DNA from 3 places in the Streptomyces sp. NBC_01381 genome. Region 1 is predicted to be linked to each of the others. Evidence: riboswitches for the same ligand, from Rfam matches in the RefSeq annotation. Region 1 holds a riboswitch; each other region holds the start of a gene.

Region 1 (7,400 bases):
AGCTCGGCGGTCGCGTCGGCCTCGGACTCGCCCGTCACGTCGGGGACGTCGATCGGGGAGCCCTTGCTGACGACGATGGCGATGGCGGAGCCCGCCTTGCGCTTGGTGCCCGTGCCCGGGTCCGTGCTGATCACGGAGCCCTTGCGGACGTCCTTGCTGAAGGCCCTTGTCGTCATGCCGGGCGCGAGCCCCGCGTCCTTGAGTTCCTTCTTCGCCGCGGCCAGCGGGGTGTCCTTGAGCTCAGGGACCTTGACGATCTCCGGGCCCAGCGAGACGGTCAGCGTCACGCCGTCGTTGCCCCGGATGCGCTCGCCCGCCTTGGGGTCGGTGGCCATGACCGTGCCCCGCTTGTCGGTGTCGCTGTACGCGCGCTTGACGTCCTTCACCTCGAGCCCGGCCTCGTCGAGCCGCTGCTTGGCCGCCGCCTCGGTCTTCGCCAGGAGCGGCGGGACGTTCGTGAACTGGCCGGAGTTGATGTACCAGACGCCCGCGCCGAGGCCGAGCGCCAGGAGCACGGCGGCGACGATCGCCAGGACCCCGCGGCGGGGGTTGGACCGCCCGCGTCCGCGGCCGGGGGCCTGCGGCGGGGCCGGCGGCGGTGTCGCCAGGATGCTGGTGCGGTTGAGCGGGTCCTGCTGCTGGTCATCGCCGTCCGCGGGGAGCGACAGCTGCACGGACCGCGCCGCGCGCGGAATCACGCTCGTACGGTCGTCGGCGTTGTCGTGCTCCGTGGTGCGCGCCTGCGGCGGCACCGCGTCCAGCTGCTCGAGGGAGAGCGCGGCCCGCGCCTCCCTGGCCTGCCCGAGGAGCGCCACCGCGTCGTGCGGACGGACGTCCGGGGTGCGGGCGGTGGCGGAGGCGACCAGTTCGTCGAGCTCCACGGGGAGCCCCGGGACGGCCGCCGACGGGGGCGGCACGTCCTCGTGGAGGTGCTGGTAGAGCACCTGGGCCGGAGATTCACCGGAGTGCGGCTTGGCGCCGGTCAGCATTTCGTAGAGCACGACACCGCACGCGTACACGTCGACACGGGTGTCGGCCGTGCCGTGCTCTATCTGCTCGGGCGCGAGATAGGAGACCGTCCCGAGGACCGTGCCGGTCGTGTTCGTGACGGTGTCCACCGCGCGCACGAGGCCGAAGTCGGCGACCTTGACCCGGCCGTCATCCCCTATGAGGACGTTCTCCGGCTTCATGTCGCGGTGCACGAACCCGGCGCGGTGCGCGGCGCCGAGCGCGGCGAGCACCGGCTCCAGGATGTCGAGCGCGGCCCGCGGCTGCAGGGCGCCGCGCTCGCGCAGGACGTCGCGCAGGGTGCACCCGGCGATGTACTCCATCGCCAGATAGACGTACGCACCGTCGGCGCCCTGGTCGTAGACCCCCACCACGTTCGGGTGCGAGAGCCGGGCGACCGACTTCGCCTCGCGGATGAAGCGGTCGACGAACGAGACGTCGGCGGCGAGCGTCGGGTGCATCACCTTGAGCGCGAGCACGCGGTCGAGGCGGGTGTCCACGGCCCGGTAGACCGTGGCCATCCCGCCTACCGCGATCCGTCCGTCCACGCGATAACGGCCGTCGAGCACCTGCCCGACGAGCGGGTCCTGAAGGGTCGTGTCCACGGAGGGAGTCTACGAGCCACCGCTGACACCGATGCCCGCGCGGGCGGCCCTGGGGCCCGACTGCAGCCGACCTGTAACAGGCGCAGCCGCTCAGAACGCCGGCCGCTCCGGATCCAGCCTGGCCAGGCCCTCCGCAGGAGAAGACGCCTCGGCGAAATGCCGCCGCGGAATCCGCCCCGCCCGGAAGGCCAGGCGCCCCGCGTCGACGCCGTGCCGCATGGCCTCCGCCATGAGCACCGGCTCCTGCGCCCGCGTCACGGCCGAGGCGAGCATCACACCCGCGCACCCCAGCTCCATCGCGAGCGCCGCGTCGGACGCCGTGCCCGCCCCCGCGTCCAGAATCACCGGCACGCGCGCGTGCTCGACGATCAGCTGGAAGTTGTGCGGGTTGCGGATCCCGAGCCCGGAGCCGATGGGCGACCCGAGCGGCATGATCGCCGCACAGCCCACGTCCTCCAGCTTCCGGGCGAGGACCGGGTCGTCGTTCGTGTAGGGAAGGACCGTGAAGCCGTCGTCGACCAGGGTCTCGGCGGCGTCGATGAGCTCGATCGGATCGGGGAGCAGGGTGCGCTCGTCCGCGATGACCTCCAGCTTCACCAGATCCGTGCCGAGCGCCTCGCGGGCGAGCCGGGCGGTCAGGACGGCCTCGCCCGCGGTGAAGCAGCCCGCCGTGTTCGGCAGGACCCGGATGCCGAGCCGGCCGAGCACGGAGAGCACCGAGCCCTGTACGCCCGGATCGAGGCGGCGCATCGCGACTGTGGTCAGCTCCGTTCCGGAGGCGACGAGGGACCGCTCGAGCACGTCGAGGCTGGGCGCACCGCCCGTACCCATGATCAGTCGTGAGGAGAGCGTGAGCCCGCCGATGACGAAAGGGTCGTCTGCCATGTCGGTTCAGCCTCCTTGGACGGCGGTGAGCACTTCGACGCGGTCGCCGTCGGCGAGCGCCGTGGTGGACCACCGCGCGCGCGGGACGACGGTTTCGTTGAGCGCCGCGGCGACGCCGGACGGGGCCGCGGTGAGCGTGGCGACCAGGGACTCGAGCGTGGTGCCCGCGGCCACCTCGCGGACTTCTCCGTTGACTGAGACGGCTGAGTGGGTCATGCGGGCTGCTCCATGAGGGACTGTGCCGAGGGGGCCGGTGCCGAGGGGGCCGTCGCGAACCGGCTGGGAGTGAACGCCCGTGCCTCGTCGGGCAGTTCACCGGTGACCAGGGCGTGCGCCATGACGTCGCCGGTGACGGGCGTCAGGAGTACGCCGTTGCGGTAGTGGCCGGTGGCCAGCTGGAGGCCGGGCAGGGCGGTGGGGCCGAGCATCGGCGCGTTGTCGGGGGAGCCGGGGCGCAGTCCCGCGCGGGTCTCGGTCAGCGGCAGTTCCGTGATGCCCGGTACGAGCTCGTGGGCGTCCCGAAGCAGCTCGTACACGCCGCCCGCGGTGACCGTCGTGTCCCAGCCGAGCTCCTCGCTGGTCGCGCCGACCACCAGCTCGCCGTTCTCGCGCGGCACCAGATAGACCTGGCTGCCCCGGACCACGGCGCGCACCGTACGGCTCAGGAACGGCGCGTAGCGCTCCGGCACCGTAAGCCGCAGCACTTGCCCCTTGACCGGGCGAACGGGCGGCAGAACCCCCTCAGGGACCCCTGTGAGGCGTCCGCTGAGGCTGCCCGCGGCCAGCACGGTCCGGCTGGCCTCCAGGGCGGCGCCGTCCGCGAGGACGACACCGGTGGCCCGGTCGCGTACGACCGTCAGGCGCTCAGCCCACGCCCGGTGGAAGACCACGCCGGCCCGCTCGCACGCCACCAGGAGCGCCGCTGCGAGCCTGCGCGGGTCGACCTGGTGGTCGCCGTCCACGCGGAGCCCGCCGCGCACACCGGGCGCGAGCATCGGTTCGAGGCGGCGGCACTCGCGCCCGCTCAGCCACTCCGATGCGAGCCCCGACTGGCGCTGAAGGGTGTGCAGTTCGCGCAGATGGGCGCGGTCGTCGGAGTCCAGCGCGACGGCGAGCGTGCCGCACGCGCGGTAGCCGAGATCGCGACCGCTCGCCTCCGTCAGTTCTTGCGCGAATTCCGGATAACGCTTCGCGGAGGCCAGATTCAGGCCGAGCAGCGTCTGCTCGCCGTAGTGCAGCTCGGTGACCGCGGCCAGCATGCCCGCGGCGACCTGCGCCGCGCCGCCGCCGGGCTCGGGGTCCACGACCGCCACGGACAGGCCGCGCTGCGCCGCCCGCCAGGCCGTGACCAGGCCGATGATGCCGCCCCCGACGACGAGGACGTCCGTCGTCGCATGGGGTGGTGTATGTGGATGCATGGGTGTCCAGCCCCTCCCTTCGCCGGCATGACCCGGATCAGGTTCGTACGGTCGGAGGCCGTCCCAGCCTCCCTCTCAGCCCGGTGCGTCCGGGCTCCCGCGAGTGCTCTGCACCGGCCACCCTAGCCCGTAGTGTCCGGTGGCAGTAGGGGGAGCTGTCCGGGTATGGGCGGTGACGGTGTGTCAGAGATCTCCTCGTCGCGCCCTGAAGTCGGCGTCCTGTGCCGCCCTACAGTGATCGGGTGAGCGAGCAGCAGAGGCAGGCAGAGCGCCAGGTCGTCATCGTCGGCGCGGGGATGGCCGGGGTGCAGACCGCCGTGGCCCTGCGCGATCAGGGGTTCACCGGTGCGGTCACCCTCATCGGGGCGGAACCCCATCAGCCGTACGACAGGCCGCCGCTGTCCAAGGCCGTGCTGCTCGGCAAGGCGGAGGGCTCCGCCTTCGACGTCGACTTCGAGGCGCTGGGCATCGAACTGAGCCTGGGCCACGAGGTCACGGGCGTGCGCCCCGCGGACCACGAACTGGACACCGAGCGGGGCCCGGTCCCGTACGACGTCCTCGTCATCGCCACCGGCGCCGAGCCGATCCTGCTGCCGGGCGCATCCGGAGTCCCCGGCGTGCATCTGCTGCGCACCCTGGACGACGCCGAACGGCTGCGCCCGGTGCTCGCCGAGCAGCACGACATCGTGGTCGTCGGGGCGGGCTGGATCGGCGCCGAGTTCGCCACCGCCGCGCGCGAGGCGGGCTGCGCGGTCACCGTGGTCGAGGCCGCCGAGCGGCCGCTCGCGGGGGCGCTGCCCGCCGAGGTCGCGGCGCCGATGACCGCCTGGTACGCGGACTCCGGGGCCGAACTGCGCACCCACGCGCGCGTGGAGCGCGTCGAGCCCGGCACCGTCTTCCTCGACGACGGCACCCGGCTGCCCGCCGGCGCGGTCGTCGTCGGCATCGGCGCCCGGCCCGCCACGCAGTGGCTCGCGGACTCCGGGATCGCCCTCGGCGCCCACCGGGAGGTCGTCGCCGACGATCACCTGAGGACCTCGGAACCGGACGTGTACGCGGTCGGGGACTGCTCCTCCTTCCCTTCGGGAAGGTACGGCGAGCGTCTCCTCGTCCACCACTGGGACAACGCCCTCCAGGGCCCGCGCACGGTCGCGGCCAACATCATCGGCGAGACCCCTTCGGCGTACGACCCGGTCCCGTACTTCTGGTCCGAGCAGTTCGGCCGCTTCGTCCAGTACGCGGGACACCACGGCTCCGCCGACGCACTGGTGTGGCGCGGCGACCCGGCGGGCGCGGCCTGGACGGTGTGCTGGCTGCGCGCGGGCGCCCTGGTGGCCGTCCTCGCGGTGGGGCGCCCCCGGGACCTCGCCCAGGGCCGCAAGCTGATCGAGAGCGGCGCACGGCTCGATCCGGCCAAGGCGGCGGATCCGTCGGTGCCGCTCAAGATGGCGGTCCTGGAGTAGCCGCGCCGGCCGTGCCGCCCTCTGTCAGTCGCCGGGGATACGCTTTGTCCTGTGACCGAGATTGACGCAAAGACTGATGCTCTCGTCCCCGCATGGCTCCACCTCCCCGACATCGCCGAAATGCTCGACGTCGAGGTGACGCGCGTGCGCCAGCTGGTCAAGGAGGGCCAGCTGATCGCCGTGCGCCGTGGTGAGAACCGCGCGCTCCAGGTGCCTGCCGCCTTCATCGACGAGGACAAGATCGTCAAGGGCCTGACCGGCACCTTGACGCTCCTGAGGGACGACGGCTTCTCCGACGAAGAGATGCTGGAGTGGCTCTTCACCGCCGACCCGACCCTGCCGGGCACGCCCGCGCAGGCGCTGAGCGAGAATCGCGGCACGGAGGTGAAGCGCCGCGCCCAGGCGCTCGCCGTCTGACCTGATCCGAACCGTGCGGTGTACGGGCCGCAGCGCGCTCCACGCGGCCCGTACGCCACCGCCACCGACACCCGGGGGGAACACTCCATGGCCATCACGCCTGCCCGCGAGCAGCTCGCCGACGCCCGCCTCTACCTGTGCGTGGACGCCCGCAAGCGCCAGGGAGACCTCCCGGAGTTCCTCGACGCGGTCCTCGGCGCCGGCGTCGACATCGTGCAGCTGCGCGACAAGGGCCTGGAGGCGGCCGAGGAGCTCGAGCACCTCCAGTTCTTCGCCGACGCCGCACGCCGGCACGGCAAGCTCCTCGCCGTGAACGACCGCGCGGACGTCGCGCACGCCATCGGCGCCGATGTGCTGCACCTGGGCCAGGGCGACCTGCCCGTGCCCGCGGCCCGCCGCATCCTGGGCGACGACGTCCTCATCGGCCGCTCCACGCACGCCGAGTCCGAGGCCGCAGCGGCGGCCGTCCAGGACGGCGTGGACTACTTCTGCACGGGCCCCTGCTGGCCGACCCCCACCAAGCCGGGACGGCACGCCCCCGGTCTCGACCTGGTCCGGTACACGGCGTCGCTGGGCACGGACCGCCCGTGGTTCGCGATCGGCGGCATCGACGCGGGCAATCTGGACGAGGTGCTCGAAGCGGGCGCCCGCCGCGTCGTCGTCGTCCGGGCCATCACCGAGGCCGACGATCCGGCCGCAGCGGCGGCGGACTTCGCAAAGCGGCTGCGTACGGCCTGATCGGCGTTCTTCGGCCATCCTCCGGGGAAGCTGTCCGTAAGGTGGACGGGGATTAGCCGGTGCGGCACCCCGTCGCTAACCTGCCGGTATGGCCCTAGGCACTGCTTCCACCAGGACAGATCGCGCACGAACCGTGCGCGACATGCTCGCGACCGGCAAGACCACGTACTCGTTCGAGTTCTCGGCGCCGAAGACCCCGAAGGGCGAGCGGAACCTGTGGAACGCGCTGCGCCGGGTCGAGGCGGTGGCCCCCAGCTTCGTCTCCGTGACGTACGGAGCGGGCGGCTCGACGCGTGCGGGCACGGTCAAGGAGACGGAGCAGATCGTCGCCGACTCGACGCTCACGCCTGTCGCCCACCTGACCGCGGTCGACCACTCCGTGGCCGAGCTGCGCAACATCATCGGGCAGTACGCGGACGCCGGGATCAGGAACATGCTCGCGGTCCGCGGCGACCCGCCCGGCGACCCGCTCGCCGACTGGGTCAAGCACCCCGAAGGCCTCACATACGCCGCCGAACTGGTCCAGTTGATCAAGGAGTCGGGTGACTTCTGCGTGGGCGTCGCGGCCTTCCCCGCGATGCATCCGCGGTCGGAGGACTGGGACACGGACGTCCGGCACTTCGTCGACAAGTGCCGCGCGGGCGCCGACTACGCGATCACACAGATGTTCTTCTATCCGGAGGAGTATCTGCGCCTTCGCGACCGGGTCGAGGCCGCGGGCTGTTCGACGCCGATCATCCCGGAGATCATGCCGGTGACGAACGTGCGCATGCTGGAGCGGCTGCCCCAGCTCAGCAACGCTTCTTTCCCGCCGGCGCTCAAAGAGCGCATCCTCACAGCCAAAGACGATCCGGCGGCTGTACGCT
Region 2 (7,400 bases), 2.2 Mb from region 1:
GCGGCAAGCGCGCTCTCCATGACACCGGGGAGCGGCGGGTACGGATTCTCGTTCGAGGACAGCTTGTACGCCACCGGACCAGCGGCCGCGGCGGACTTGCCGGGCTTGTAGGTGGGGATACCCTCCAGCTCGGCGCGCAGCCTCGGGTTCGTCTCGCTCACCGCAGTCCTCCTCTTGAACACCTGAACACCTGAACACCCTGACTTCAATACTGCACACCTTATGAGGATTCAGCCCCGCTGCGAATGGGTTCCGGGGCATCGAGGTACGAAGGCGCACGAAGAGGGGGGAGCGCTCCCCGTCACGTCACGCGCCGGTGGCTCACTCCGTGGCGCGCATCACCCGTGAAGGTGAGTTGAGACCTCTTCGAAACATCGCCCATTTGGCAGGCCCGTGCGCGACGACAAGGGACCGACTCCCCCGAATCCCGCCAACTCCCTTGCATTCCAAGGTCATTGACCCGGAAGCGCCATGCAGAAACGTGCCTGTCAACGAGTGAATATGCGCCCGCACTACCCACCCTCATGAGCCCTACTATCGGCTCGCCATGACAGCAGCAGGGAACCACCAGGTGAGCCGAGCGGAGACCGCCCGCCGGGGCAACCGGCAGAGCCGAGCGGGCATCAGAGACGTCGCCGCCGCAGCCGGTGTCTCCATCACGACTGTCTCCGACGCTCTTAACGGCAAGGGGCGCCTCCCGGATGCCACCCGACGCCATGTCCGCGAGGTCGCCGAACGGCTGGGCTATCGCCCCTCCGCGGCGGCCCGAACGCTCCGTACCGGCAAGTCGGGCCTCATCGGCCTGACCGTGACGACATACGGGGATGAACCTTTCACCTTCACCGAATTCGCGTACTTCGCGGAGATGGCCAGAGCCGCGACCTCGGCCGCGCTGGCCCGCGGCTACGCCCTTGTCATCCTTCCCGCCACCTCCCGGCGCAGCCCGGTCGACGTCTGGTCGAACGTCGCGCTCGACGGCACCGTCGTCGTCGATCCTTCCGACCACGACCCGGTCGTCAGCGAGCTGGTCCGCCAGGGCCTGCCCGTGGTCTCCGACGGCCGCCCGGCCGGGTCTCTGCCGGTCACCGCCTGGGTCGACAACGACCACGAGGCGGCGGTCCTCGAGATCCTCGACCACCTCGCGGCGGCCGGCGCCCGGCGGATCGGACTGCTCACCGGGACCACCACCGACACGTACACCCACCTGTCCACGACCGCCTATCTGCGCTGGTGCGAGCGCGTCGGACAGGACCCGGTGTACGAGTCCTATCCGGCCCACGACCCGTGCGCCGGCGCCGTCGCGGCCGACCGGCTGCTCGCCCGACCCGACCGGCCCGACGCCGTCTACGGCCTGTTCGACCCGAACGGCACCGATCTCCTCGCGGCCGCCCGCCGGTACGGACTGCGCGTCCCTGACGATCTGCTGCTCGTGTGCTGCAGTGAGTCGACGGTCTACGCCACCACCGAACCGCCCATCACCACACTCTCGCTGAAACCGCGGCGCATCGGCACGGCCGTCGTCCAGCTGCTCATCGACGCCATCGAAGGGCTCGATTCGGGCCGCCCGGTCGAGCAGGTGATACCGACGGAGCTGATCGTGCGCACCTCGTCCGAGCGACGTCCACCGCGTACGACGGTCAGTTCACCCCGTTCGCCCGGACCTGGTTGACGGTGCCGGCCGGCGGGGAGAGACACCCTGTCGGCCCGCGCTGCCCGGCGCCCACCAGCACAGCCCGGTCATGACCTACGGGGAAACCCCTACCCAATTCGGGAGAAAACCTCGGTGAACTGGGGTTCAGCACTGATTCACCACCCCTGGTGCACCACACAGCGCGAGCCGCATTCCTATGATGGGCGGACGACACCGCGGGCCGCTGCGACCAGGCAGTCCGATCTCGGTGCAGATGCGGCGCAATGGTGGTGGAGGGGTCGATGACTCAGGGGGCCGGTCAGGGACCCGATGTGCGGACGGCGACGCTGCGCGACTTCCGCGTACCGGCGTACGTCCATGAGACCGGTCCGGTCGACGGAAGTGCGGGGGGCGCGGCGGGTCCTGGCGACCCCGGGGAGGTTCCCGGGGTGCCGGACAACGGCTACACCCCCACCCAGCGCGACCTGCCCGTCATCAACCGCGGCGACACCGTGCAAGTGGAGGTGCAGGCCATGCCCGAGCCTCCACAGGCGCCGGCGTCCGACGAACACGGCCCGCTGTACGTCGTGGGCGATGTGCACGGCTATCTGGAGGAGCTGCTCGCGGCCCTCCAGGAGCAGGGCCTCATCGACGCCGACGGCGACTGGTCCGCGGGCAACGCGCGGCTGTGGTTCCTCGGCGACTTCACCGACCGCGGCCCCGACGGCATCGGCGTCATCGACCTCGTGATGCGCCTGTCCGCCCAGGCCGCCGCCGCCGGCGGCTACTGCAAGGCCCTGATGGGCAACCACGAGCTGCTCCTTCTCGGCGCAAAGCGGTTCGGGGACACCCCGGTCAACTCGGGCGCGGGCACGGCCACGTTCCAGGCCGCCTGGCTCCTCAACGGCGGCCAGAAGACCGACATGGAGCGCCTGGAGGACCACCACCTGCAGTGGATGGCCCGCCTGGACGCGATCGAGGCGGAGGACGGGCATCTCCTGATGCACTCCGACACCACCGCCTATCTGGATTACGGCGACTCGATCGAGGCCGTGAACGACACCGTCCGCGAGACACTCACGCGCAACGACGCGGACGAGTGCTGGGACCTCTTCCGGAAGTTCACCAAGCGCTTCGCCTTCCGCGACGAATCCGGCCCCGCGGCCGTACGCGAACTCCTCGACATGTACGGCGGCCACCGCATCGTCCACGGCCACAGCCCCATCCCGTATCTGCTGGGCGATGTCGGCTCCGAGGACGATTCGGACGGCGGCGGTCCCGTCATCGAGGGACCGCACATCTACGCAGGCGGACTGGCCATCGCCATGGACGGCGGAGTGACCATGGCCGGAAAGCTACTGGTCTGCCAACTCCCCTTGGATAGCTGAGCGTTCGCTGGGCAGGCGCTCCACTACAGGATCACGCTGGCCAGGGGGCCTATTTCTGGAAACCCCCTGTCACCGCGTGCCGTCACGGCTCTACCATCGGCTTATCCGTAGCAGGCTCCCCTCCGTTTCTGCCCGACGGCTCGTACCCATGCGAGCCACCAAGCCCTACGGAGCATCGGGGGATGCACATGAACAGCGCTCCACACCTGCTCAATGAGGACCGCCCCGAGTTCGAGCGGATCCTCGATGAGGCGCTGCGCACCGCACCGAACCGTCCGGATCTCGCCGCAGTGGGCGAGCGGCTCAATCCCGAGCAGCTGCGCACCATGGCACTGAACGCCAGTGCGCTGATCACTGCCGCTGCCACGACCGAGTACACGCACTATGTGAAGGTCCGCGAGAAACTGCGCGAAAGCGGATCTGCCGCACCATCGATACGGGAACGGAGCAGCCAGAGCGAGGCGGAAGCCGGCTCGGGCGGCCTCGGTCTCGCCACCACGATGGGGGAGGTCACCGCCGAGACAGGGGCGGGGGCGGGGGCGATCGCCGTCGTCGCGGTGCTCGCACCCGTGCTCGCCGGGGCGGCCGCCGCGATCTTCCTGCTCGTGGGCTACATCCTGAAGATGCTCAACCCCGAGCCCGCCTTCGCGGACACCCTGCTCACCGCGGGATGGCTGTTCGGCGCGCTCACCGCAGGGGGCATCCTGGTCGCTGCGATCGGCCTGCTCCTGACCGCTCTGCGCAATGGCTCGACCTCGCTCCAGGCCGGCTCGCACGGCGAACGGAACGAGGAGGTGGCCCGCGCCAGGGAAGCCTGGGGCGAGGCACTCCTGGAGCGCGGCGTCCTGCCGTTCCTGCGGGAGGCGCTCGCGGATCCGGGGGCTGCACAGGTGGCCCGTACGGCGTCGGCGGACCCGAGCAGCCGCATGCCTCAACTGGGCTACCACCGGCCCGGGTTCAGCAGCCCGGACGGCGGTCCCTCCGCGGGGCCGCGGCCGAGCTACTCGAGTCCGGACTTCTCAAGCCCCGACTTCGGCGGGCCCGACCACAAGCCGGAGTAGCGGGTAGCGAACGCGCACGGCTGTGGGTCCCCCAACGGCTGTTGGGAGACCCACAGATTCGCGCTGTCCGGAACCTCGTGGGCCGCTTCAGGGGCCTGCTCGGTTCAGTCCGCGATCGGCAGATAGACCCGGTTGCCCGCCGCGGCGAACTCCTTGGACTTCTGCTCCATGCCCGCCTCGATCTCGTCCTGCGCCAGGTCACCGCCGTGCTGGCGACGGATGTCCTGCGAGATCTTCATGCTGCAGAACTTCGGCCCGCACATCGAGCAGAAGTGCGCCGTCTTCGCGGGCTCGGCCGGCAGCGTCTCGTCGTGGAACTCCCGTGCGGTGACCGGGTCGAGAGCCAGGTTGAACTGGTCCTCCCAGCGGAACTCGAAGCGCGCGTCCGAGAGCGCATCGTCCCAGTCCTGCGCGCCCGGGTGCCCCTTGGCGAGGTCCGCCGCGTGCGCCGCGATCTTGTACGTGATGACGCCCGTCTTCACGTCGTCCCTGTTCGGCAGGCCCAGGTGCTCCTTGGGCGTGACGTAGCAGAGCATCGCCGTGCCCCACCAGCCGATCATCGCGGCGCCGATGCCGGAGGTGATGTGGTCGTAGGCGGGCGCGATGTCCGTGGTCAGCGGGCCGAGCGTGTAGAACGGCGCCTCCTCGCAGATCTCCTGCTGGAGGTCGATGTTCTCCTTGATCTTGTGCATCGGGACGTGACCGGGGCCCTCGATCATCGTCTGTACGTTGTGACGCTTGGCGATCGTGTTGAGTTCCCCGAGGGTCTTCAACTCGGCGAACTGCGCCTCGTCGTTGGCGTCCGCGATCGATCCGGGGCGCAGACCGTCGCCGAGCGAGTACGTCACGTCGTACGCCGCGAGGATCTCGCAGAGCTCCTCGAAGTTCTCGTAGAGGAAGCTCTCCTTGTGGTGCGCCAGGCACCAGGCGGCCATGATCGAGCCGCCGCGCGAGACGATGCCGGTCTTGCGGCGCGCGGTGAGCGGGACGTACGGAAGGCGCACACCCGCGTGCACCGTCATGTAGTCCACGCCCTGCTCGGCCTGCTCGATGACCGTGTCCTTGTAGATCTCCCAGGTCAGCGCCTCGGCCTGGCCGTCGACCTTCTCCAGGGCCTGGTAGAGCGGCACCGTGCCGATGGGGACGGGGGAGTTGCGCAGGACCCACTCGCGGGTGGTGTGGATGTTGCGGCCGGTGGACAGGTCCATGACCGTGTCGGCGCCCCACTTGGTGGCCCAGGTCATCTTGTCCACCTCCTCCTCGATGGAGGAGGTGACCGCGGAGTTGCCGATGTTGGCGTTCACCTTCACCAGGAACTTCTTGCCGATGATCATCGGCTCGATCTCCGGGTGGTTGACGTTGGCCGGGATCACCGCGCGGCCCGCGGCGACCTCCGCGCGCACGACCTCGGGGTCGAGGTTCTCGCGGATCCCGATGAACTCCATCTCGGGCGTGATCTCGCCGCGACGGGCATACGCGAGCTGCGTCACCGCCTGGCTCTGACGGCCGCGGCGCGGCTGGCGGGGGCGGCCGGGGAAGACCGCGTCGAGGTTCTTCAGCCCGCCGCGGGGCGAGGTGTGCTTGATGCCGTCGTCCTCGGGACGGGGCGGGCGGCCCACGTACTCCTCGGTGTCGCCGCGGGCGATGATCCAGTTCTCGCGGAGGGGTGCGAGACCCCTGCGGACGTCGGTGTCGATGGACTCGTCGGTGTACGGCCCCGAAGTGTCGTACAGGGTCACGGCCTTGCCATTGGTGAGGTGCACCTGGCGGACCGGCACGCGCAGATCGGGGCGTGAGCCCTCGACGTACGCCTTGTGCCAGCCGATGGACTTCCCGGCCTCGTCGCTCTGGTTCTGCGTCGAGGCAGGCGTGCGTGCGTCCGATGTGGTCATGAGACCTACTCCCTACGCCGGCATTACCCGGTAACAGGTTCGGCGGTCGACGCAGCGGATCCCGTACGGCACCGGCACCATTCGTGCCGTTTCGTACGGAGTTCAGCGCCCTCTCAGCCCGGTGCTCCGAGCTCCCGCGTTTGCAAAGGTGCCCCCACGCTAGCGTCATATCGGGCGTGCTGAACAGAGGGCCCCCTCCGTTCTTGCGATGATCGGGCAGTGACCACCACAGAGCCGCCGCCGCGCCCGCCGTCCGAGCCGCCGTCTCAGCCGCCCTTCTCGACCCCGCCCGGGGACGGGCACGGGCGGGGGGACGGAGGCGGCGACGGGGGCGGCCACGGACATGGGCACTCGCACAGCCACGGCCCGGCGGCGCCCGTCTCCAAGCATCTGCGCAAGGTCATCGCCGCGGTGCTGATTCCTTTCGCCACCGCGGTCGTCGTGGGCCTCGCCGTGCTCTGGCCCGGTGGTGCACCGGGCCATGAGCGCACCGGGGTCGGCTTCGACCGGCAGACCGAGTCGGCGACGGTGACCAAGGTGGAGGAGCTGCCCTGCAAGGACGTGAACGCCTCGCAGCCGCCGCCCACCGGGGACACCTCCACCGCCGAGGGCCAGACCGCGCAGTCACGCGCGGAGGGCATGTGCAAGAAAGCGACGGTCGAGGTGACCAGCGGCAAGGACAAGGGCCGCACCTTCACCGAGATCGTCCAGCCGGACGCGCCCCGGCAGTTGAGTGAGGGCCAGCGGGTGGTGGTCGCCTATGAGCCCAAGGCCCCGGAGGCGCTGCAGTACTCGGTCACCGATGTGGACCGCACCGTCCCCATGGCGCTGCTCGCCGGGATCTTCGCCCTCGTCGTCGTCGTGGTGGGGCGGATGCGCGGTGTCATGGCCCTGGTGGCACTGGCGTTGAGCTTCCTCGTCCTGACCTTCTTCATCCTGCCCGCGATCTTGCAGGGCTCGAATCCGCTGGTGGTGGCGGTGGTCGGGGCCAGCGCCATCATGCTGATCGCGCTCTATCTGTGCCACGGGCTCACGGCCCGTACATCGGTCGCGGTCATCGGCACGCTGATCTCGCTCGTCCTCATCGCACTGCTCGGCTCGATCTTCATCGGCTGGGCCTCGCTGAGCGGCAACACGGACGACAACACGGGCCTGATTCACGGCCTTTACCCGGATATCGACATGAGCGGTCTGCTGCTCGCGGGCGTCATCATCGGCTCACTCGGTGTCCTCGACGACGTGACCGTCACGCAGACGTCCGCGGTCTGGGAACTGCACCAGGCCAACCCGACGATGGGCTGGCGCGGCCTCTACCGGGCGGGCATCCGCATCGGCCGCGACCACATCGCCTCGGTGGTCAACACCCTGGTCCTGGCGTACGCCGGCGCCGCGCTGCCGCTGCTCCTGCTCTTCTCGATCGCACAGAGCA
Region 3 (7,400 bases), on a different contig from region 1:
CCACTGAATCAATTTGAAGCTGTATTGGTGGGAGTAGGCAGCCTCTTCCGTAAGGGGATTGAACCGGTCGAACCTCCTGCGGGATGGCTAAATGACGAGAAGCTTGTCGATTTTAGTACCGGCGCCACGAATACTCGCACAATGCTTGTTAATAGAATTAGTCGTGCTGAAGAGTTGATGACGTGACGTCGTACGGTGCAGTCGAGAACATTTTCTCGGAAGCCGTGGAGCGACTCTCCCGTGAACGGCGGCGCCTGCATCATCTATCTACCCAAATCGAGCCACAGGCTTTTGATCGAGACGGGTTCTTGGCTATGGGGAGGGCGCTATCATATGTCGTCATGGGCGGAGTGCTTGAGTGCTTTATGCGGGACCTTCCGAGGGCCTTGGCTACCGATGTTGCTGCGTTGAGAATCCCGCGAAATAGCCTTCCCTTGGGTCTGATTGCCGCATTGGAGGCGCCAGCCTTCCGTAAATGTGGTGAAGGTACGATAGGTGCTCTGCTCGCCCGCACTTCAATTCTTCAGGGGGCGGTTGCGCATTCTACGGATGTGCGGCTCGTTGAGGATTTCAGTGATTCGCTACGGCTCGCTGATGGCTCAACGGTCGGTCAGAAGAACTTTGAGGTGTTGTGGGCCTTGCTGGATCTGCCAGGGGACTGGCGAAATTCCCCGAATGACGTTTTTCTTCTGAGGGAAATCAAGGATAAACGCAACGATGTTGCGCATTGGGAGGCGGATCCAGTGGATGTTGGGCGCAGTAAGCGTCCGACATCTCTAATCGAGATGGTGGATCAACTGATCGCCTTGCTTGATCACGCGCTTTTGCACATCTGCTATTGGTTTGAAGAGCGAATGCCCTTGCAGATCAAAACTAGTGGTCCTTAGCTCAGGTCGTGCCTACTTGGCTCTTCCTGGGGCGGAGGAGAGGGGCCGGGGGGGGGGCTCGCTGAGGCAGCCACACCACCTCCCCTCTGGGTGACTGGCAGTGGTGCGGCGCAAGTTGGACGGCCAGCCGCCCCCCGATAGCCGAGGGTTCGATTCCAGTGAGGGCTCTGCTCGCATCGTCCCGTGCTGGCGATGTTCTCGGTCATAGTCCGCAGTGCGGGCAGCGCTTGCTCGTCCGGCCACGCGTCTCGACCTGTACGCCCCGCTCCCGCATGCGACGTAGGTGATAGGCGACGGACGAGGTGCTTGAGAGCCCGACCCGGTCGCTGATTTCCCGAACCGTGCGGCTCTCGCCGTACTCGGCGACCCGCTCCCGGATGCAGCGCAGGATGCACTCTTGCTGTTCGGTGAGGCGCTCGCTCATGACGTGTGCACCTCTGAACGTGCGGAGGCGAGGCGGCGCAGCTCGACGCGGGCTGCTGGCGACCTGCCTGCTTCTGTGGACCAGAACGGGTGCCACATCAGGTGAGTGGAGAGCTGTTGTAGAACACGGCGCAGCATCGCGGGGTGGGCCGGTTGAGGATCTGCGAGCGCCTCGTGCGTGCAGGTCCAGGCCGTCTGGAGCTGGATCAGGTCGTTGGGGAAGGGGGCCGACGCCATGACAAAGATTAGGTCATGTGTTCGAATATCTCTGCAAGTGGGCTGCGCGTCGAGGTGCTGAGCCGTGATGCGTCATCTAGCAGTGCCCTTCTGACCTGCGTTGAGACACTTGAGTCGCGGCGTACAGCAATACGGGCCCAGCTCTCGGCGTACCTCTGAGGGCCGTGGCGGCATGAGGTCCGGGCAGGGTGCATGGGCTTCTTCTCGCACGTCAGCTGGGGGACCGCCGGGCCGTCTGTGGGCCGTCCAAGGGGGGCCCACGGCGACCAGTGGTGACCAACGACGACCACCACCGATAGGCGGTGACCTGGCCGGGCCCCAACCGTCTGCGACACTGGAATCACCATGCCTGTACCCGGAGAACTCACCTTCGTCGCGCCCCGCGGAGCCAAGAAGCCGCCGCGGCATCTCGCCGACCTCACGCCCGCCGAGCGCAAGGAAGCCGTCGCCGCCGCCGGCGAGAAACCGTTTCGCGCCAAGCAGCTCTCGCAGCACTACTTCGCGCGGTACGCGCACGACCCGGAGCAGTGGACCGACATTCCCGCCGGGTCCCGCGGCAAGCTCCAGGAGGCGCTGCTTCCCGAGCTGATGTCCGTGGTGCGGCACATCAGCTGTGACGACGACACCACCCGTAAGACGCTGTGGCGGCTCTTCGACGGGACGCTCGTCGAGTCCGTGCTCATGCGCTATCCGGACCGGGTGACGATGTGCATCTCGTCGCAGGCCGGGTGCGGGATGAACTGCCCGTTCTGTGCGACGGGGCAGGCCGGTCTCGACCGGAATCTGTCGACCGCCGAGATCGTGCACCAGATCGTGGACGGGATGCGTGCGCTGCGGGACGGGGAGATCCCCGGTGGGCCCGCGCGGCTGAGCAACATCGTCTTCATGGGGATGGGCGAGCCGCTCGCCAACTACAACCGGGTGATCGGGGCGATCCGCAGGCTGACCGATCCCGAGCCGGACGGTGTCGGGCTCTCGCAGCGCGGCATCACCGTGTCGACCGTCGGGCTCGTGCCCGCCATCCACCGGTTCGCCGACGAGGGCTTCAAGTGCCGCCTCGCGATCTCCCTGCACGCGCCCGACGACGAGCTGCGCGACACCCTCGTACCCGTCAATACGCGGTGGAACGTGCGGGAGGTGCTGGATGCCGGCTGGGAGTACGCGGCCAAGTCCGGGCGCCGGCTTTCCATCGAGTACGCGCTGATCAGGGACATCAACGACCACGCGTGGCGCGGTGACCGGCTCGGGCGGCTGCTCAAGAACAAGCCCGTGCATGTGAACCTGATCCCGCTGAACCCGACGCCGGGCTCGAAGTGGACGGCATCGCGGCCGGAGGACGAGAAGGCCTTCGTGGACGCCATCGCCGCTCATGGGGTGCCTGTCACGGTTCGTGACACCCGTGGCCAGGAGATCGACGGGGCGTGCGGTCAGCTCGCCGCGTCGGAGCGTTAGGCTGGCCGAAACACAACTTCATAGCCGAAACACATCTTCATATTCCGACAGGGGAGCGCCACAGCGCTGAGAGTGCGGCAGCCAAGGACAGGTTGGCCGCAGACCCTCTGAACCTTGCCCGGGTCATTCCGGGTAGGAAGTTCGGACATCACTCAAGCTGTTGCGCCCTGCCCGCGGACCCTTCCGGTCCGTGGGCAGGGCCGCGTCTCTTCCTGGTCACCCCCAGGAGGATTGAATTCAGTGAGCACCACCAAGAAGGTCACGGTCACCGCCGTCGCGGTGACCCTCGGGATCGTCGCGCTCTCCGCTTGCGGCAGCTCCGACGGCAGCGGCGACAACGCCGCAGACTCCAAGAACGTCACGCTGGTCAGCCATGACTCCTTCGCCGTCTCCAAGGACGTACTGAAGGAGTTCGAGAAGCGGTCCGGCTACAAGGTCAGCGTTCTCAAGGACGGGGACGCAGGCGCCGCCGTGAACAAGGCGATCCTGTCCAAGGACAACCCGCAGGGCGATGTCTTCTTCGGCGTCGACAACACCCTGCTCTCGCGGGCGCTCGACAACGACCTCTTCCAGTCGTACGAGGCCAAGGGCTCGGACCAGATCGCCTCGCAGTTCCGCGTCGATCAGGACAAGCACCGGGTGACGCCCGTCGACAGCGGCGACATCTGCGTCAACTACGACAAGAAGTACTTCGCCGACAAGAAGCTGGCGCCGCCGAAGTCCTTCGACGATCTGGTCAAGCCCGCCTACAAGAACCTCCTCGTGACCGAGAACGCGTCGACCTCGTCGCCCGGGCTCGGCTTCCTGCTCGGCACCGCCGCCCAGTACGGCGACGACGGCTGGCAGGGCTACTGGAAGAAGCTCAAGGCCAACGGCGTCAAGGTCGTCGACGGCTGGGAGCAGGCCTACAGCGAGGAGTTCTCCGGCTCCACCGGCGGCAAGAAGGCCAAGGGCGACCGGCCGCTCGTCGTCTCCTACGCCTCGTCGCCGCCCGTCGAGGTGCTCTACGCCAAGCCGCAGCCCAAGGAGGCGCCGACCGGCGTCGCGACCGGCACCTGCTTCCGGCAGGTCGAGTACGCGGGTCTGCTCGGCAACGCCAAGAACGAGAAGGGCGGCAAGGCGCTGCTCGACTTCCTGATCAGCACCGAGTTCCAGCAGGACATGCCGCTGAACATGTTCGTGAACCCGGTGCGGGAGGGCGTCGAGCTGCCCGAGCTGTTCGTCAAGCACGGCGTGAAGGTCGACGAGCCGGAGACCATGGCCCCGAAGAAGATCGCCGACAACCGTGATCAGTGGGTCAAGTCGTGGACCTCGCTCGTACTGAAGTAAAGGCCCCCGCTCGTAAGGGGTTCACGCGCGGGAGCGCGGCTCGGCTCGGTCTCATGGCCGTGCCCGTCGCGTTCTTCGCGGTCTTCTTCGCCTATCCGGTCGCCGCGATCGTCGCGCGCGGCCTGAAGGTGGACGGGGAGTGGCAGTTCGGGCGGATCGCGGAGGTCATCGGGCAGTCCGACGTGCGGCACGTGCTGTGGTTCACCACCTGGCAGGCGCTCGCGTCGACCGCGCTCACGCTGCTCATCGCGCTCCCCGGCGCGTATGTCTTTGCGCGCTTCGAGTTCAGGGGCAAGCAGGTGCTGCGGGCCGCCGTCACGGTGCCGTTCGTGCTGCCGACGGTCGTCGTCGGGACCGCGTTCCTCGCCCTTGTCGGGCGCGGGGGGCTGTTCGACGAGATGTGGGGCCTGCGGCTCGACACGACGGTGTGGGCGATTCTGCTCGCGCACGTCTTCTTCAATTACGCCGTCGTCGTACGGACCGTCGGCGGGCTCTGGTCGCAGCTCGATCCGCGCCAGGAGGAGGCCGCGCGGATGCTCGGCGCCTCGCGCTGGAGGGCCTGGCGGACGGTGACGCTGCCCGCGCTCGGCCCCGCGGTCGCGGCGGCCGCGCTGATGGTCTTCCTGTTCACCTTCACTTCCTTCGGCGTCGTACAGATCCTCGGCGGCCCCGCGTACTCGACGCTCGAAGTCGAGATCTACCGGCAGACCGCCCAGCTCCTCGACCTGTCGACGGCCGCCGTCCTGACGATCGTGCAGTTCGTGGCGGTCGGCCTGATCCTCGCCGTGCACGCGTGGACCGTACGCAGGCGGGAGACCGTCCTGCAGTTGGTCGACGCCTCCACGGTCGCCCGGCGGCCGCGCGGCGTGGGGCAGTGGGCGTTGCTCGGCGGGGTCATGCTGACGATCGCCGTGCTGATCCTGCTGCCGCTCGGCGTGCTGATCGAGCGGTCGCTGAGCGGCCCCGACGGCTATGGCTTCACCTACTACCAGGAGCTGACATCGGCGGAGGGCGGCGCCTTCCTGGTCCCGCCGATCGACGCGGTCTGGAATTCCCTCCAGTACGCGCTCGCCGCCACCGCCATCGCCCTGGTGATCGGCGGTCTCGCCGCGGCGGCGCTCACCCGGAAGGCCGGTCGCCTGGTGCGCGGCTTCGACGCGCTGCTCATGCTGCCGCTCGGGGTGTCCGCGGTGACGGTCGGCTTCGGGTTCCTGATCACGCTGGACGAGCCGCCGCTCGACCTGCGCTCCACCTGGATCCTGGTGCCCCTTGCGCAGGCACTGGTCGGCGTGCCCTTCGTCGTACGCACCATGCTTCCCGTCCTGCGCGCGGTCGACGGACGGCTGCGCGAGGCGGCGGCCGTGCTCGGGGCGTCGCCGCTGCGGGCGTGGCGCGAGGTCGACCTGCCGATGGTGCGGCGGGCGCTGCTGATCGCGGCCGGGTTCGCCTTCGCGGTGTCCCTGGGTGAGTTCGGCGCGACCGTATTCATCGCGCGGCCGGACAATCCGACGCTGCCGGTCGCCGTGGCCCGGCTCCTCGGGCGGGCCGGGGAGCTCAACTACGGGCAGGCGATGGCCCTTTCGACGATCTTGATGGTGGTGTGCGCGGTGTCGCTGCTGCTGCTCGAACGGCTCCGTACCGACCGCACGACTGGGGAGTTCTGATGGGTGTGGCCACGGGAGCGGGTGCGGGTGCCGGTGTGGGGCTGCTGACGCTGGCGGATGCGACGGTGCGGTTCGGGGCGCGGGCCGTGCTCGACCGCGTCGACCTCGAGGTCGCCGAGCACGAGATCGTGTGCGTCCTCGGGCCGAGCGGCAGCGGCAAGTCGACGCTGCTGCGGGCGGTCGCGGGGCTGCAGGAGCTGGACGGCGGGCAGGTGCTGCTCGACGGACGGGACCAGCGGGGGGTGCCCGCGCACAAGCGGGGCGTCGGCCTGATGTTCCAGGACCATCAGCTCTTTCCGCAGCGCGACGTGGCGGGCAATGTCGCCTTCGGGCTGCGGATGCACGGCGTGGCGCGGGGCGAACAGGCCCACCGGGTGGCCGAGTTGCTCGACCTCGTGGGGCTTCCGGGTGCCCAGCGGCGGGCCGTCGCCTCGCTCTCCGGCGGCGAGCAGCAGCGGGTCGCGCTTGCGCGTGCGCTCGCTCCTAGGCCTCGGCTTCTCATGCTCGATGAGCCGCTCGGGCAGCTCGACCGGTCGCTGCGGGAGCGGTTGGTCGTCGAACTCCGCGAGCTCTTCGACGAGTTGGGTACGACGGTGCTCGCGGTCACGCACGACCAGGGCGAGGCGTTCGCGCTCGCGGACCGGGTTGTCGTGATGCGGGATGGGCGGATCGCCCAGTCCGGTACGCCACTTGAGGTGTGGCGGAACCCGGCGGACGAGTTCGTCGCGCGGTTCCTCGGCTTCGACAACGTGGTCGACGCGACGGTGGTCGGTGACGTGGCGGACACCGCCTGGGGGAAGATCCCGGTGCCTTCGGGTGTACGGGACGGCCGGTGCCGGCTCCTGGTGCGGCCCGCCGGGGTGCGGCTTGTGCCCGCCGACGAGGGGATGCCCTGCATGGTGGCGGCGCGGACCTTCCGGGGCACGCATGTCGCCGTACACCTGGAGCCCGGGGCGGGGCCGAGGCTTGAGGCGGCTTGTGCGCTGCGGGATGCGCCTGGGGTGGGGGAGACGGTGGGGGTCGCCTTTGACGTGGGGGATGTCGTGGTTCTGGGCTGAGGTGGCCTGGGGGAGTGGGGGAGTGGGGGCGAAACTCGGGTGCCCGGGCGGCGCGGTCGATCTAGGGTGCGCCTCATGACGTCTTTGGATTACGACCGCCACTGCGCCGAAATCGCAGGTCAGCTGGGCCAGTTGCGGGCCACCCTGGCCGGAGCCGACCTTTCGGCCACGGTGCCGACCTGCCCGGAGTGGTCCCTGGGGTACCTCGCCCGCCACATCGGCGGTGCCGTGCGCTGGGCCGAGCGGCTGGTCGCCACCCGGGCCACGGACGACATCCCGGAGGAGAACGTCCCGGGCATCCGTGGTCCCGAGGGCGACGACCCCGCCGCGCTCGACGCCTGGTTGGCCGA

The links. Region 1 has a riboswitch for thiamine pyrophosphate ahead of thiO (glycine oxidase ThiO). Riboswitches for the same ligand answer to the same signal wherever they lie in the genome.
Region 2: linked by a shared signal. The riboswitch ahead of thiC (phosphomethylpyrimidine synthase ThiC) and the one ahead of thiO (glycine oxidase ThiO) in region 1 are both predicted to bind thiamine pyrophosphate.
Region 3: linked by a shared signal. The riboswitch ahead of OG453_RS27225 (thiamine ABC transporter substrate binding subunit) and the one ahead of thiO (glycine oxidase ThiO) in region 1 are both predicted to bind thiamine pyrophosphate.

What each region holds. Positions count from the first base shown of each region.
Region 1 covers NZ_JAPEPI010000001.1:3,003,253-3,010,652, forward strand. The annotation lists gene pknB (Stk1 family PASTA domain-containing Ser/Thr kinase) at 1-1,613, opposite strand, end outside; gene OG453_RS14145 (thiazole synthase) at 1,704-2,498, opposite strand; gene thiS (sulfur carrier protein ThiS) at 2,505-2,714, opposite strand; gene thiO (glycine oxidase ThiO) at 2,711-3,916, opposite strand; TPP riboswitch at 3,914-4,027, opposite strand; gene OG453_RS14160 (NAD(P)/FAD-dependent oxidoreductase) at 4,159-5,379, shown strand; gene OG453_RS14165 (Rv2175c family DNA-binding protein) at 5,431-5,796, shown strand; gene thiE (thiamine phosphate synthase) at 5,884-6,534, shown strand; gene metF (methylenetetrahydrofolate reductase [NAD(P)H]) at 6,623-7,400, shown strand, end outside.
Region 2 covers NZ_JAPEPI010000001.1:828,030-835,429, reverse strand. The annotation lists gene hisC (histidinol-phosphate transaminase) at 1-161, opposite strand, end outside; gene OG453_RS04005 (LacI family DNA-binding transcriptional regulator) at 548-1,669, shown strand; gene OG453_RS04000 (metallophosphoesterase) at 1,933-3,018, shown strand; gene OG453_RS03995 (hypothetical protein) at 3,201-4,079, shown strand; gene thiC (phosphomethylpyrimidine synthase ThiC) at 4,184-5,971, opposite strand; TPP riboswitch at 5,964-6,119, opposite strand; gene OG453_RS03985 (YibE/F family protein) at 6,191-7,400, shown strand, end outside.
Region 3 covers NZ_JAPEPI010000002.1:1,193,796-1,201,195, forward strand. The annotation lists gene OG453_RS27200 (DUF262 domain-containing protein) at 1-186, shown strand, start outside; gene OG453_RS27205 (hypothetical protein) at 183-887, shown strand; gene OG453_RS27210 (LexA family transcriptional regulator) at 1,090-1,311, opposite strand; gene OG453_RS27215 (hypothetical protein) at 1,308-1,547, opposite strand; gene rlmN (23S rRNA (adenine(2503)-C(2))-methyltransferase RlmN) at 1,893-2,999, shown strand; TPP riboswitch at 3,039-3,156, shown strand; gene OG453_RS27225 (thiamine ABC transporter substrate binding subunit) at 3,240-4,328, shown strand; gene OG453_RS27230 (iron ABC transporter permease) at 4,304-5,992, shown strand; gene OG453_RS27235 (ABC transporter ATP-binding protein) at 5,992-7,050, shown strand; gene OG453_RS27240 (maleylpyruvate isomerase family mycothiol-dependent enzyme) at 7,126-7,400, shown strand, end outside.